Regions from separate parts of the Thalassotalea fusca genome, predicted to be linked through region 1. Evidence: predicted binding sites of a transcription regulator. Region 1 holds the regulator's gene; each other region holds the start of a gene.
What was found. Region 1 encodes MetJ, which represses methionine synthesis genes. Its sites were predicted from a motif close to TAGACGTCTAGACGTCTA; they were not measured.

Region 1 (4,751 bases):
TGGTCAGCTAATAATCCTTCAGATCGAACTAACAGCAAGTCATTCAAAAAAGTCACTGAAAGTTCCTGTTTGGCAATCTGGCCAAATTTTCCGATTTCAGTACCGCCTACTTCCGGGGCAAAACTACTTGCCACATGTAAGTGGGTCGCATGCTGCTCTAATGGTTTCAGCGTTTTAGCATGTAATACAGGATTACCTAATCGACCGAGTTCACGTGCTACACCATTAGGAAGACGATGTAGCTTACGCGCCAATGACACCATACGAGGATCAGCACTATAGATACCATCTACATCGGTCCAAAGAGTGACATTACTGGCTTGTGTTATGGCAGCCATAATCGTTGCAGAATAATCACTGCCATTTCTACCTAGCGTCTTTGTTAGCCCTGCTGCATCACGGCTAATGTAACCAGTTACCACGGTTAAACTGCTTGGTTGTACAAGTTCTTGAAATCTCTTAGTACTTTGGTCAAAATCTACGTTGCAATTCACTTCATTATCAATGCGTAAGAAGTCACGCGCGTCAATCATATGGCTTGGACAAACTTGTTGGTTTAGAACAGCTGACAACAATCGTGCTGACCATACTTCACCAAATGCCAATATATCATTGATATACAGTGCTATATCTTCACTTATCCACGATTTTAACTGCTCAATATCAATTTGAAGCAAGTCAAGTAGTCTTGCTGCACTACCTTTGTTTAATAGCGCTGTAATCAACTCGTGTTGGCACAATTCTAACGCTTTGATAGATTCTGCTAAGGCAGCATCGTGTGCCCTTGCTTGTTCAATAATAGAGAATAGCGCATCAGTCGTGCCACCATTGGCTGATACCACAACAACATCGTTTAGTTGACAATGCTGTTTGATGATTTCAACGACACGATTAATACATTGCGTTGATGCTAAGCTACTGCCACCAAACTTATGGATTTGAATCGTATGTTTCAACAACTGGTTGTTTGCGGCGGCTAATACTTCATTTTCAATTCTAGCGTTCATTATTAATACCAAATATGTTCCTAACCAGCGTCAAACTTGTTGACTTGCTAATAATCCTTGCGCCAAATCGGCAAGAATGTCTTCTATATCTTCGATGCCAACAGAAATACGCACCAACGATTGCGTTATACCCGCCTCTTCCTGCGCGGCTAATTCCATACCAGCATGTGTCATTGTTGAAGGGTGACTAATTAAGCTCTCAACACCGCCGAGCGACTGAGCGAGTGTAAACAGCTCGAGTGCATCAAATAAACGCGTAACGGCTGCTATACCACCTTTTACTTCAAAGCTCATCATTGCACCAGATGAAGATTGTTGTTTAATTGCGATGTCATAGCCTGGATGACTTTCAAGTCCAGGATAGTAAATAGCATCAATGGCTTCATGCGCAGATAAAAAAGTGGCAACGGCATCCGCATTTTGTTGATGTTGTTGCATTCTTACCGGTAGCGTTTTCAGCCCTCTAAGTGCCATATAACTGTCGAATGCAGAACCTGTAATACCAATACAATTTGCCCACCACGCGAGTTCCTCGCCCAATGCTTCTGTTTTCGTGACCAAAACACCACCAACAATATCGCTGTGTCCATTAATAAATTTTGTTGTGGAATGAAATACAATGTCTGCACCTAGATCTAGCGGCCTTTGCAGAATGGGCGACAAAAAGGTATTGTCTACCGCGACCAATGCACCAACAGCTTTACTCGCCTTTGTAACTTTTTCGATATCGACTAAGCGAAGTAGCGGATTGCTTGGCGTTTCGATTAACACGACCTTTGGCTTTGACTGAAGTGCTTCTGCTAATGCCGGTTCATCATTCTGATCAACAACGATTAACTTAAATTGACCTTTTTTAGCCAGATGTGTAAATAGTCTATAGCTACCGCCATAGCAATCATGAGGAATAACGATGGTGTCGTCGACTGTCAGCAATTGACAAATAAGATGAACAGCTGACATGCCTGTACTGGTAACGATGCCAACTTGACCATTTTCAAGTTCAGCAATAGCTTGCCCAAACAAAGATCGGGTAGGGTTGCCTGTTCGAGAATAATCGAAATCTCGTTTGTCGTTAAAGCCTTTTAAAGAATAGGTACTAGAAAGGTGAAGCGGAGGGACGACTGCGCCATGGTGTTTATCACTATTGATACCCGCTCTTACTGCGGTTGTGGCAAATTTTTTCTGTGACATGCAAGCCCCTAAGTTAACTTTAACCATTTGGATGTTTGGACGTCTATAACTCTAAACAATTTAAAAAACACCGTCAAGCCATTTTAGACATCTAACCCTCTACACATTCATAGTTGACTCAAACAAAACAACTAGTAAAATTCTCTTATTATAATAAAGAATTTTACTAATGAGGTATGTCCATGGCAGAGTGGAATGGTGAGTATATCAACCCATATGCAGAACATGGCAAAAAGAGTGAGCAAGTAAAAAAAATTACCGTCTCAATTCCTTTGCGTGTTTTAAAAGTGTTAACTGACGAGAGAACACGCCGACAAGTTAATAATTTAAGACATGCGACTAACAGCGAGCTGCTATGCGAAGCTTTTTTGCATGCTTTTACTGGTCAGCCGCTGCCAGATGATGCGGATCTTGCTAAAGACAATCAAGAAAAACTCCCTGAAAGTGTTCGTAAGGCGCTTGAAGCGCGTGGAATTACGGATTTCAGCGAATTTGAAAGTAAGGATGATTAATACCAATCTGCATAAAGGATTGGTATAAGCCTTTAGGCACGAAAAAGCCAGCTTTATAGCCTGTCTCTTATACACAAATCCCTGCTAAGTAATTAGCAGGGATTTTTTGAACTAAATTAAACCTGCCAGAGAAAGTGCCTAATATGTCATGGGCTTATCAAGAACTGGCTAAATTAGGTGGCTGGAAAGATACCAAACGCACAGGCCGTGCTTCAGTTAAGGTGATATGGCAAGGATGGTTTAAATTGAAAACCATCCTTGAAGGTTATGAGTTAGCTCAGTCTCTTGAGTCTGACTTGTGATCAAGAGACAGGCACACAACGCTGGCTTTTTTATTGCGCTAAAATATGGCTACCTTTAGTCTGCCATATAATTTTCAGGCAATTCTAAAGCAGCAACGCCTGAATCTATTGCTGCCTGCGCAACGGCTTTTGCTACCTTAGCACATAGACGCTTATCCATAGGTTTTGGAATAATATAGTCAGGACCAAATTCCAACGCTTCATCTCCTGATGCTGTTAAAACTTCTGCCGGAACAGGCTCTTTAGCAAGTTCACGAATAGCATGTACCGCAGCAACTTTCATCTCATCATTAATAGTACGTGCACGAACATCTAGTGCACCTCTAAAAATAAACGGAAAGCATAATACATTGTTCACTTGGTTAGGATAATCAGAACGCCCTGTTGCAACGATAACATCATTGCGAGCGGCCATTGCAACTTCAGGTTTAATTTCTGGATCAGGATTCGAGCAAGCGAAAATAATTGGTTTATCAGCCATCATTTGAACATGTTCTGTTGATAGTAAGTCTGGACCTGAAACACCGACAAATACGTCTGCGCCATCAATAACATCTTCCAATGTACGCTTATCGGTATTATTGGCGAACAACTTCTTATATTCGTTTAAGTCATCACGACGCGTATGAATAACGCCTTTGGTATCTAACATGTAAATCTTTTCACGTTGGGCACCGCATTTAATCAAAAGCTCCATACATGCGATTGCCGCAGCCCCTGCCCCCATGCAAACGATGTTGGCATTTTGAATGGATTTACCTTGGATATCCAAAGCATTCAACATCCCAGCCGCTGTTACGATTGCCGTACCATGTTGATCGTCGTGAAACACAGGGATCTTACAACGCTCTATCAGCGCCTTCTCGATAGCAAAACATTCTGGCGCTTTGATATCCTCAAGATTTATACCGCCAAAACTGTCGGCAATGTTAGCAACTGTGTCGACAAATTCTTCCACAGTCTTGTGTTTAACCTCAATATCAAATGAATTAAGGTTGGCAAATCTTTTAAATAACAATGCCTTGCCTTCCATGACCGGTTTAGATGCCATAGGCCCCAGATTACCCAACCCTAAAATAGCGGTACCATTGGTGATTACCGCTACGGTATTACCTTTGGCCGTATAACGGTACACATCCTCTGGGTTTTCGGCAATCGCTCTGACTGGCTCTGCAACACCTGGGCTGTATGCAAGAGACAGGTCTAAGCTGGTTTCCGCTGGTGTTGTTAATTCGACAGAAATCTTTCCCGGTGTTGGGAATTCATGATAGTCCAAAGCTTGCTGTCGTAAATCGGTCATGTCTTTATCCTAATGCGTTAGTTGTAATTTATACACTGCTCGGAGCAGTCAGCTATTTTCGTTCTTTTTATTATTGCAATATATGTTATTGCAAACAGACTTGATGATTCAAGGGTATTTATATATAAAAATTAGCTACAAGCTATATTAAATATAGACTTACTAACAAAATAATTCACATAAACAATCGAAATACTGACTATATTTATTCACTTATCTATATAAAACTAAAAGTTCTGCCCAAAAACCTAAAGAAGCGGCACTTTATGCAAGTTTGCCAAGTTCAATACAGTTTGCAGAATTTGAATACATTTAACTTCCATTCACAACAAATACAAGAAATATTAGTTGCAGTAAAAATCAGACTCAACATAAATAGCCGAATATTTATGCAACCAATATAGTCGGTCCTGTTTCACCTAAAATCGCTCTAGTAGCA
Region 2 (4,751 bases), on a different contig from region 1:
TTTTACTAGCTTTTCATTAGATTTTGTCGCAAACGCGTTACTAGGTGTTGGCAAAAAAGTTGAGGACGTCGATAATCGAGTTGCCGAAATTGTCCATAATTTTCATCATAATAAATGGGCGTTAGCGGCCTATAACCTCCAAGATTGCAAGTTGGTTTATGATATCTTTTCTCATACGCAGCTCATTGATTTTGCCATGTTGCGCGCACAATTAACCGGATTGGCAATCGATAGAATTGGCGGTTCTGTCGCTGCCTTTACCAACTTGTACCTACCTAAGTTACATCGCCATGGTTATGTTGCACCTAATTTAGGTGATGGATTAAAAGGGCTAGTTTCGCCGGGGGGATACGTAATGGACTCTATCCCTGGCTTATACAAAAACGTGTTAGTGTTAGATTTCAAATCACTGTACCCATCGATCATTCGTACATTTAATATTGACCCTATTGGTATGGTAGAAGGGTTGAAATCACCGCAACAAGCAATTGCTGGCTTTGACGGAGCTTACTTCTCACGAACGCAGCATTTTTTACCTGAAATCATTACACAATTGTGGCAGGAAAGGGACAAAGCGAAACGTGATCAAAATGCGCCATTGTCGCAAGCGATAAAAATCATTATGAATTCGTTCTACGGTATCTTGGGCTCTACTGGTTGTCGATTTTTTGATCCGAGACTATCAGGCTCCATCACTAAGCGCAGTCATGCCATACTTAAACAGACCAAAGTCTGGATTGAAGCATTAGGCCATCGAGTGATTTATGGTGATACGGATTCGATATTCGTACATATAGGCGATGAATTTTCGCTGGAAGATAGCAAAAAACTCGGTTCAGAGTTACAGCAATTCATAAATACACAATGGCAACAAGAGATCGAAGCGCAGTTTGAAACACCGTGCTTGTTGGAAATAGAATTTGAGACCCATTTTCGTCAATTCTTTATGCCAGCTATTAGAGGAGCAATGCAAAGTGGCACGGCTAATCAGTTAGGAACAAAAAAACGCTATGTAGGGCAGGTGATAGAAGATGGTGATTCTCGGCTTATTTTTAAAGGATTAGAAACGGTTAGAAGTGATTGGACCGCACTTGCGAAATCGTTTCAGCAAGCACTATATCAAAAAGTATTTGACCAAGATTCCGTGATTGAGATTAACCAGTATATTCGAACAATAGTTGAACAAACGCTAAACGGAGAATTTGATCACCAACTGGTTTACCGTAAGCGATTAAGAAGGAAATTGGCACATTATGTGAAAAATGTGCCACCGCATGTTAAAGCGGCTCGGTTTGCAGATGATAAAAATGATGCATTGGGTAAACCATTAAAGTATCAAAATAAAGGCTGGATAGAATACGTAATTACGCATGCAGGCCCGCAAGCAATTGAACATGTATGTTCACCATTAAATTACCAGCATTACATTGATAAACAATTGAAAGCGGTTGCAGATGATATATTGCCGTTCATCAACACCAGTTTTGAACAGGCGGTTGATCAGCAGCTATCATTGTTTTGATTTTCCAAAAAACGCTTAGCATTAAATAATTAACCTAGAGCAACACGCTCTAAGCAATAACAAAAAAGTGCGTGAGTTTTTGTATTTATGTAGGTATAAATGTATTGGTTTAGATGGCTAGAATGCCAAAAGATGAGTGTTAAACGACGAAGGTTTTCGCGACTAAAAGGTTTAAAATGAAAAAAGATACAAAGATTGTCAATGCAGGACGGGCTAAGAAATGGACTGGAAACGTTGTTAATCCACCTGTTGAAAGAGCGTCAACCGTAGTTTTTGATTCGGTAAAAGACATGAAACATGCAACGGTAAATCGCGGCAATCAAGTACATTTTTATGGACGAAGGGGAACGTCAACAACATTTGCATTTAGTGATGCGATGGTTGCCATCGAAGGCGGAGCTGGTTGTGCTGTGTATCCTTCGGGAACTGCTGCAATCACTAACGCGATTTTAGCATTTGTTAAAACTGGCGATCATATCTTGATGGTTGATACTGCCTATGAACCTACGCGTGATTTCTGCGATAAAGTTTTATCTCGCATCGGTGTTGAAACTACATATTATGATCCATTAGTCGGCAAAGACATTGATAAACTCATTCAACCTAACACCCGTATTGTATTTTTAGAGTCTCCCGGCTCGATCACTATGGAGGTGCAGGATGTCCCGGGGATTGCTGAAGTAGCTCATCAACATGACTGCATAGTCATGTTAGATAACACTTGGGGAGCGGGTGTTAACTTTCAACCATTCGACTACGGTGTTGATATTTCTATTCAAGCGGCGACTAAATACATAGTAGGCCACTCAGATGTGATGTTAGGAACAGCAACTGCGACTGAAAAGTATTGGCCAGAACTAAGAGAAAATAGTTATCTGATGGGGCAATGTACATCACCGGATGATTTATATTTAGCGATGCGTGGAATGCGTACGCTGTCGGTAAGGCTTAAGCAACATGAAGAAAACGCATTAAAGGTTGCTAATTGGCTTGCTGCACGTGATGAAGTAGCTACCATTTTGCATCCAGCATTTTCTTCATGCCCTGGTCATGAGTTTTTTAAACGTGATTTTACAGGTTCAAATGGATTGTTTTCCGTTGTTTTGAATCGTGGCGATCAACGCGCAATTGATGCGCTTTTAGATGGCATGGAGCACTTTAAGATGGGTTACTCTTGGGGCGGATTTGAAAGTCTTATACTAGGGAATACTAATGTAGGTCGACTAAGAACTGCTACACAATGGCCATATAAGTTCCCACTTATTCGGTTGCACATAGGTCTTGAAGATGTTGATGACTTAATTGAGGATCTCGCACGAGGCTTCGAACGTTTAAATGCAGCGCTGTAAGACGCTCGATATACCATTTGCTAAAGACGTTCTTTGTTGTGATATGCCGTCGCTGGAAAATCAGGTAAACATATTTTCGTATTGACGTCAGCACTACTGTAAAGGGCATCGTGACATCTATAGTGTGTCACGGTGTTTTTTATGTTTCTCTTGTTAACGATTAATTTACAGTTCGTCGTTGCAGGCTATGTTGCAGGCTATATAGTACAATAGAATTAGAACTGTACACTTCTTAAATCATTCCACATGGTTAACAAAATATTTTCATTTAATGCTAATAATGATTGGCCAAATAACCGTTTCTGTGTAACACTTGTGTTAACTATGTGTGAATTGTTGTGCCGTGGTTAGGTACAAGTTTAGGTAAAGGACATTAAATGGACTTTGAAAAATTCGAACAAATTACGTTACTAATTGGTCGATGTTTTTTGGCTGGGTTAGGTATGGGGACCTTAGTTTATGGTATCGCCTACTTGTTCGCGAATACACCTTTTAACTCATCGCCTAATTTTCATGCGTTATCTGCGATAATGTTGGGCCTAATCAGTTTGTTTATTGCGCTTAAAATTAATCGCCGTGATTATCGCAGAATGTAAGCCACTCAGCATTTTCCTTTCGTAATCTCTCTATATCTCTATATCTCTAATTTATCTACCTCTAAAATGTGACATTTCTTGTATTCTGGTTAATAGTTAATATAGGTTGAATATAGCTTTTCAAAGAGTCGCAATGGTTGCATTGGTTGTCTTAATTGTTGGGTTATTTTGCTTATTGTTTGGTGTCGTAGTGCAGGATAAACATCAACATTTCTTACGTCGTAGCAATAAAGTCTTTGGACGAGTTGTTGGCTATTCCTCGATCGAAAATATCACCTCAGTATTAAAACACCCGGAAGAAAGCCCAAAAACGTATTCCTTGCCGATTGTTGAATACGAATATGGTAAGACTTATCGTTTCATTGCAGATGAAGAATACGAACGAGAAAACTTTGTTGTTGGTGAAGCGATAGAAGTATACGTAGATAAACTTAACCCCAAAATCGCAAAGTTAAAACAGGGCACATCTCAAACCGAAACTATCATGCGAATATTTTTAGCGATAGGCGTAATTTTCTGTGCGTTTGGGCTATATATTTTTGATTTGCATGACATAACGCAGTTAATTAATGGTGAGAAATTCTATTTGCTAGTGAGCGTCGCATTGTTCAGTTATGTTGGTGCTAAACTAACGCCGATATTAAGACTAGCATTTACATCACCCATTTATCATGAAAATGCCTTTGAAGTGTCTGATAGTGACAGTATCAAATAAGGCAATGAAGTGCATTCTCGCTTACTTGTCATATTTTGGGTAATATATTGTCAAAGTAGCGGGCGAGTAGTCGTTCTAAAAGATTAAAAAAGGTAATTTGGATGTCGCTTGAAACATGGTTGTCATTTATCGTGGCCTGTAGTGTGCTCTGTTTTACACCCGGCCCAACAGTGTTGCTAGTAGTAGGCCAATCATTTGTACATGGTCGCAAATCGTCAATTCCTCTCGTGTTGGGTGTACTGTGTGGCGATATCATTGCGTTGACACTTTCGCTTGTTGGCGTTGGTACAATATTAGCGATGTCGAGTGACTTTTTTATTGTGATGAAATGGTGCGGCGCGGGATACTTAATTTATCTTGGCTTAAAAGCGATTCGAGCAAAACCTGATTTGACTGAAAGTGCTGTATTGAGTGATGTTAATAATGACGATTGTGCGATGAAGGTTAAGGCTTTTCGCCAATCATTAATAGTCACGGCACTAAACCCCAAAGGCATTATATTTTTTATGGCGTTCTTCCCGCTGTTTATTGATCCAAGTAGCCCACTCATTAGTCAACTTATTGTACTA
Region 3 (4,751 bases), on a different contig from region 1:
GTAAACAAGAAGGTATAGATCATGGCTTTGTTTATGGTTCTCTGGGCCCATTCTTGCACTTTTCTATATATTCAGATCACGTCGTGGTTGTGTGCTTTGAGCCCAAAACAGCAGGGCACACGCAAGTCAAATTGTTTTGGTTAACTAATGCAGATTTTGATCACAAGAAGTTACCAACGTTGAAATGGCTTTGGCACAATACGATTCAACAGGATTGCCAGCTATGTGAACTCGTACAACAACAAGCAAAGTCAAGCCGAGCTACGTCGGGTTACTACACTGACATGGAGGCTGACAGTGCTTATTTTAGCGCTTGGTATAGGCAACACTTTGTCAACAACGATATAAAAGATATAAGTGTTGAATCTACTAAAAACAGAAGAACTGCTTAATCTTCTTAGCACCGTCGCGACTGCTATTTAACTCACTTTTGTTCTCGTCGTTCATTATCAACATTAGTTTACCGCCAAACCAGCGCTGGATTTCTTTAATGTGGTGAATATTGATCATGTAACTGCGATGCAATCTAATGAATAAAGCAGGATCAAGTAAGTCTTCCAGTTGTTCGAGTGAATAATTGACTGGATAAGCACGATCAAATGTATAGGCGCAAACGCCGCTAGCGGTGGACTTTAAGTAATAGATATCGTCAGTTTTAAGTATGAAAATTCGATCGCCTTGTTTACTGACAAGGTGTGGTTCATGTGTAGTATTCGTAATTGGTGTTTTTTGGCTGGTACTTAGCTTCTGATGCACTTTTTCAACAGCTTGTTTCAATCGTTCGGTATCAAATGGTTTCAACAAGTAATCTACTGCATCTTTATCAAATGCTTTAATCGCATATTCACTGTAAGCGGTAGTGAATACGACCAAGGTATGTGTCGGCAATGAACTTAATACATCAAAGCCATTTAATTCTGACATATTAATGTCGAGAAAAATAACATCTGGATTTATTTTGTTAACTTCGTGAATCGCAGAAAGGGGCTCTTGTGAATTGCCTACAATGTCAATGTTGTTAATTTGAGATAATTGATGGCTTAACTTGCTAATGGCCATCGCTTCATCGTCTAAAATATAGGCGGTGAGTGTTTTACTTTCCATATCTATTCCCCAATCTACGTTTGTGCTATATACAAAGTTGCAATTGCACCAATACCACTGGACGTTGAGCCATTTTCTAAGCTTAATGATGAAGATGGACAATGCTGAATGCGCGTTTTAACATTTTTCAGTCCTACTCGCCTGTGAGTGTCTAGCTTCAAAACATGCTCTGGGAAGCCTACGCCATTGTCACTGACTGAAATTTTAAGTTTGTTGTTTACACGCTTAATTGTCACATTAATGTGTAAAGGCTTATTTTTATTGTTATGTTTGATGGCATTTTCTACTAAGGTTTGCACGATAAGAGGTGGAAGTAAGTAATTATTACTTTCGGGATCAACATGAGTGTCGAGTGTGAGTAGTTCACCGAAACGAGCCTTTTCAATGCTAATGTAACGTGCGATTAGGTCTAACTCGGCTTGCACTGTTATTTTTTCTTTGTCAGACAACTCAAGTGAAAAGCGCAGCAATGCTGCAAGGTCATGCAATATGCGATCAGCTTCATCAGGATTAGTGTGAATCATGGCAGATATCGTGTTAAGACTATTGAACAATAAATGCGGGTTTAGCTGATACCTAAGTGTTTCTGCCTGCGCTTTATGCAGGTTTATTTTGCTCGAAATAAGCATTTCACTATATTCATACACGCGTGCAATTGAATACATAATTAACGTCCAAGAAATTGACATGACCAAGGTGTTTTCCATGTCAAAAACATATTTGCTAAAAATTACGCCTTGAAAAATATCTTTGGCGATGTGTCCTATTAATAAGGAAATCCAAAGGATCAATAACTCAAGCAGGTAATGACCGCGTTCTTTATTCCTAAGTTTGAAAATTAAATAGCCAGCAGTCCACAGCGGCCACCAATAAAAACACACAAACCAAGTTAATGCGGCTAGTAACTCGGCAACTATCACGTTTGATTGATAGGATGAGCCGAAAGCAGCAAACACAACTGTTAATACAAACGATGTATAGAAAGTGAATTTGTAATATCCGAGTTTTGAAATTCTTTGCGTGACCATTTCCCTTCCCTAGTAGTCGTTGCGTGATAACGCGTTGATTCCTTTACGCTACCTATAACATTTAAGTGAAACCACAAGCCATTTATATTGTTTTTTTATCATGATTTACATTGTTTGTTAACATTTTTGTTTCATTTGTCCCGCACTTTCATTGTTTTTTCATGGTAATTAAAAAATACTAGTCATCGTTGCTCATTAATGGCATATCGGGGGGATTTTCATTGCTTCCAGGTGCTTAGCGATAAATATGAATGGGTTAATTAAAATGCTTACTGATTAAATTGTATTTATATCAAAGTGTTAGGTTTTGTTTGGTGACTTGGATTATTTACGGAACTTGCGAACTACTACACTTTGATTGAGGTTGAAAATACAGATTCTGCAATCTGTTTACACCTCATAACAAAATGTTTTAGACGTCTATACGTTTAGAGGTTGACATATCTAGAAATCCAAGCGACATTATAACCATTAAAAGTTTAGCCGAAGAATTGCAAAAAGGTGGATGCTTTATGCCCATTAAAATTCCAGATCAGTTGCCCGCACTTACCGTACTAGATAACGAAAATATTTTCGTTATGTCTGAGCACCGTGCGGTTAATCAAGATATTCGTCCGATGGAAGTCGCAATTCTTAACTTGATGCCAAACAAAATAGAAACCGAAGTACAAATTTTGCGCATGCTTGGCAATACGCCGTTGCAGATCAACATCGAGTTTATTCGTATTCATGCTAATGAATCTAAGCATACGCCTAAAGAACACCTTGATAACTTTTATCGACTATTCGACGACGTTAAAGAGAAGCAATACGACGGGTTAATTATAACTGGCGCTCCACTAGCGTTGCTGGATTACCATGATGTTACGTTTTGGGACAAAATATGTGAAGTATTTGACTGGGCAGAAAGAAACGTTACTTCAACGATGTTTTCGTGTTGGGCTGCACATGCGGCGTTATATCATCATTATGGTATTCAACGCCATTTACGTAAGCAAAAGCTGTCTGGTGTTTATCGTCATTACCCGATAGATCCGCGTGAGCAACTAACCCGTGGCTTTGATGAATCCTTTTACGTACCACATTCGCGTTATGGTTACATTGAACGTGCAGAGTACGAAGCTATCGATGGTCTGAGGGTTTTGGCTGAATCTGAAGAAGCAGGCGTGTACCTCGTTGCGTCAAAGAATAAGCAGCAAGTGTATCTCACGGGACATCCAGAGTATGATGCAACTACGTTGTTAGAAGAGTATCAGCGTGATCTATCTGCTGGAATATCACCCCAAATTCCTGAGAATTATTTTACCAATGATAACGTAAACACGCAGCCAAAAAGCTTATGGCGCAGCCATGGCAGCCTTTTATTCACCAATTGGCTCAACTATTATGTATATCAAATCACACCGTATCAGTTAGACGCTAATAGCATTCAGGCGATCCACCCTGAAGGATAAATAGAGAAGTAGTATGAAAAAATCAGCATCTTATGCCTTATTAGAGCAGCAACTAGGCCAACGAATACTTATCCTTGATGGTGCGATGGGTACGATGATTCAGGCTTATAAGTTTGAAGAGCAAGATTATCGTGGTGAGCGTTTTGCTGATTGGCACTGTGATGTCAAAGGCAATAACGACATGTTGGTATTAACCCAGCCTGACGTTATCAAAGCAATTCACATGGAGTATCTGCAAGCTGGAGCAGATATTTTAGAAACGAATACCTTTAACGCCACCACTATTGCTATGGCTGACTATGACATGGAGCAATATAGCGCAGAGATTAACTTAGTTGCTGCGCAAATTGCACGTCAGGCAGCAGATGAAATGACAGCACAAACACCTGACAGACCTAGGTTTGTTGCGGGGGTTTTGGGACCAACTAACCGTACGTGTTCAATTTCTCCAGATGTAAATGACCCCGCATACCGAAATGTCACGTTTGACGAGTTAAAAGATGCTTACATTGAATCGACCAAGGCATTGATTCAAGGTGGTTCAGATATCATCTTGATCGAAACTATTTTTGACACATTGAACGCAAAAGCGGCGATTTTTGCCGTGGAAACGGTATTTGAAGAGCTAGGTGAGCGTTTACCTGTAATGATTTCAGGTACAATTACTGACGCCTCAGGTCGAACGCTTTCAGGGCAAACTACAGAGGCATTTTATAATTCATTACGTCATGCACAACCGATTTCATTTGGTCTCAACTGTGCGCTGGGGCCGGTTGAATTGCGGCAGTATGTTGAAGAATTGAGTCGTATTAGTGATGTGGCTGTGTCTGCGCATCCAAACGCAGGTTTACCTAATGCGTTCGGTGAGTACGACTTTAGTGTCGATGACATGAACTTGCACGTAAAAGAGTGGGCAGAATCTGGATTCTTAAACATCATTGGTGGTTGTTGTGGTACAACTCCTGCGCATATCAAAGGAATGTCAGATGTAGTTGCAGGCGTTACGCCGCGCAAAATTGAGCCGAGAGAAGTGGCTTGTCGGTTATCTGGCTTGGAAGCACTGACAATCAACAAAGATACTTTGTTTGTTAATGTGGGCGAACGTACAAACGTCACTGGTTCAGCTATATTCAAGCGACTTATTACTGAAGAGAACTACGACCAA

Region 2: ACSLUK_RS03655 (cystathionine beta-lyase) is a predicted target of MetJ. The motif match lies at 1,625-1,642, and genes of this name have one in related genera.
Region 3: metA (homoserine O-succinyltransferase MetA) is a predicted target of MetJ. The motif match lies at 2,546-2,563, and genes of this name have one in related genera.

The regions. Positions count from the first base shown of each region.
Region 1 covers NZ_JBQRUN010000003.1:18,006-22,756, forward strand. Annotated here, with positions in the region: gene metL (bifunctional aspartate kinase/homoserine dehydrogenase II) at 1-1,007, opposite strand, end outside; gene metB (cystathionine gamma-synthase) at 1,038-2,198, opposite strand; gene metJ (met regulon transcriptional regulator MetJ) at 2,381-2,710, shown strand; partial or broken gene ACSLUK_RS04495 (IS4 family transposase) at 2,836-3,012, shown strand; gene ACSLUK_RS04500 (malic enzyme-like NAD(P)-binding protein) at 3,068-4,312, opposite strand.
Region 2 covers NZ_JBQRUN010000002.1:307,837-312,587, forward strand. Annotated here, with positions in the region: gene ACSLUK_RS03650 (DNA polymerase II) at 1-1,522, shown strand, start outside; gene ACSLUK_RS03655 (cystathionine beta-lyase) at 1,699-2,871, shown strand; gene ACSLUK_RS03660 (hypothetical protein) at 3,249-3,467, shown strand; gene ACSLUK_RS03665 (DUF3592 domain-containing protein) at 3,601-4,182, shown strand; gene ACSLUK_RS03670 (LysE family translocator) at 4,284-4,751, shown strand, end outside.
Region 3 covers NZ_JBQRUN010000006.1:47,688-52,438, reverse strand. Annotated here, with positions in the region: gene ACSLUK_RS09250 (aromatic ring-hydroxylating oxygenase subunit alpha) at 1-392, shown strand, start outside; gene ACSLUK_RS09245 (LytR/AlgR family response regulator transcription factor) at 370-1,104, opposite strand; gene ACSLUK_RS09240 (sensor histidine kinase) at 1,119-2,132, opposite strand; gene metA (homoserine O-succinyltransferase MetA) at 2,645-3,586, shown strand; gene metH (methionine synthase) at 3,600-4,751, shown strand, end outside.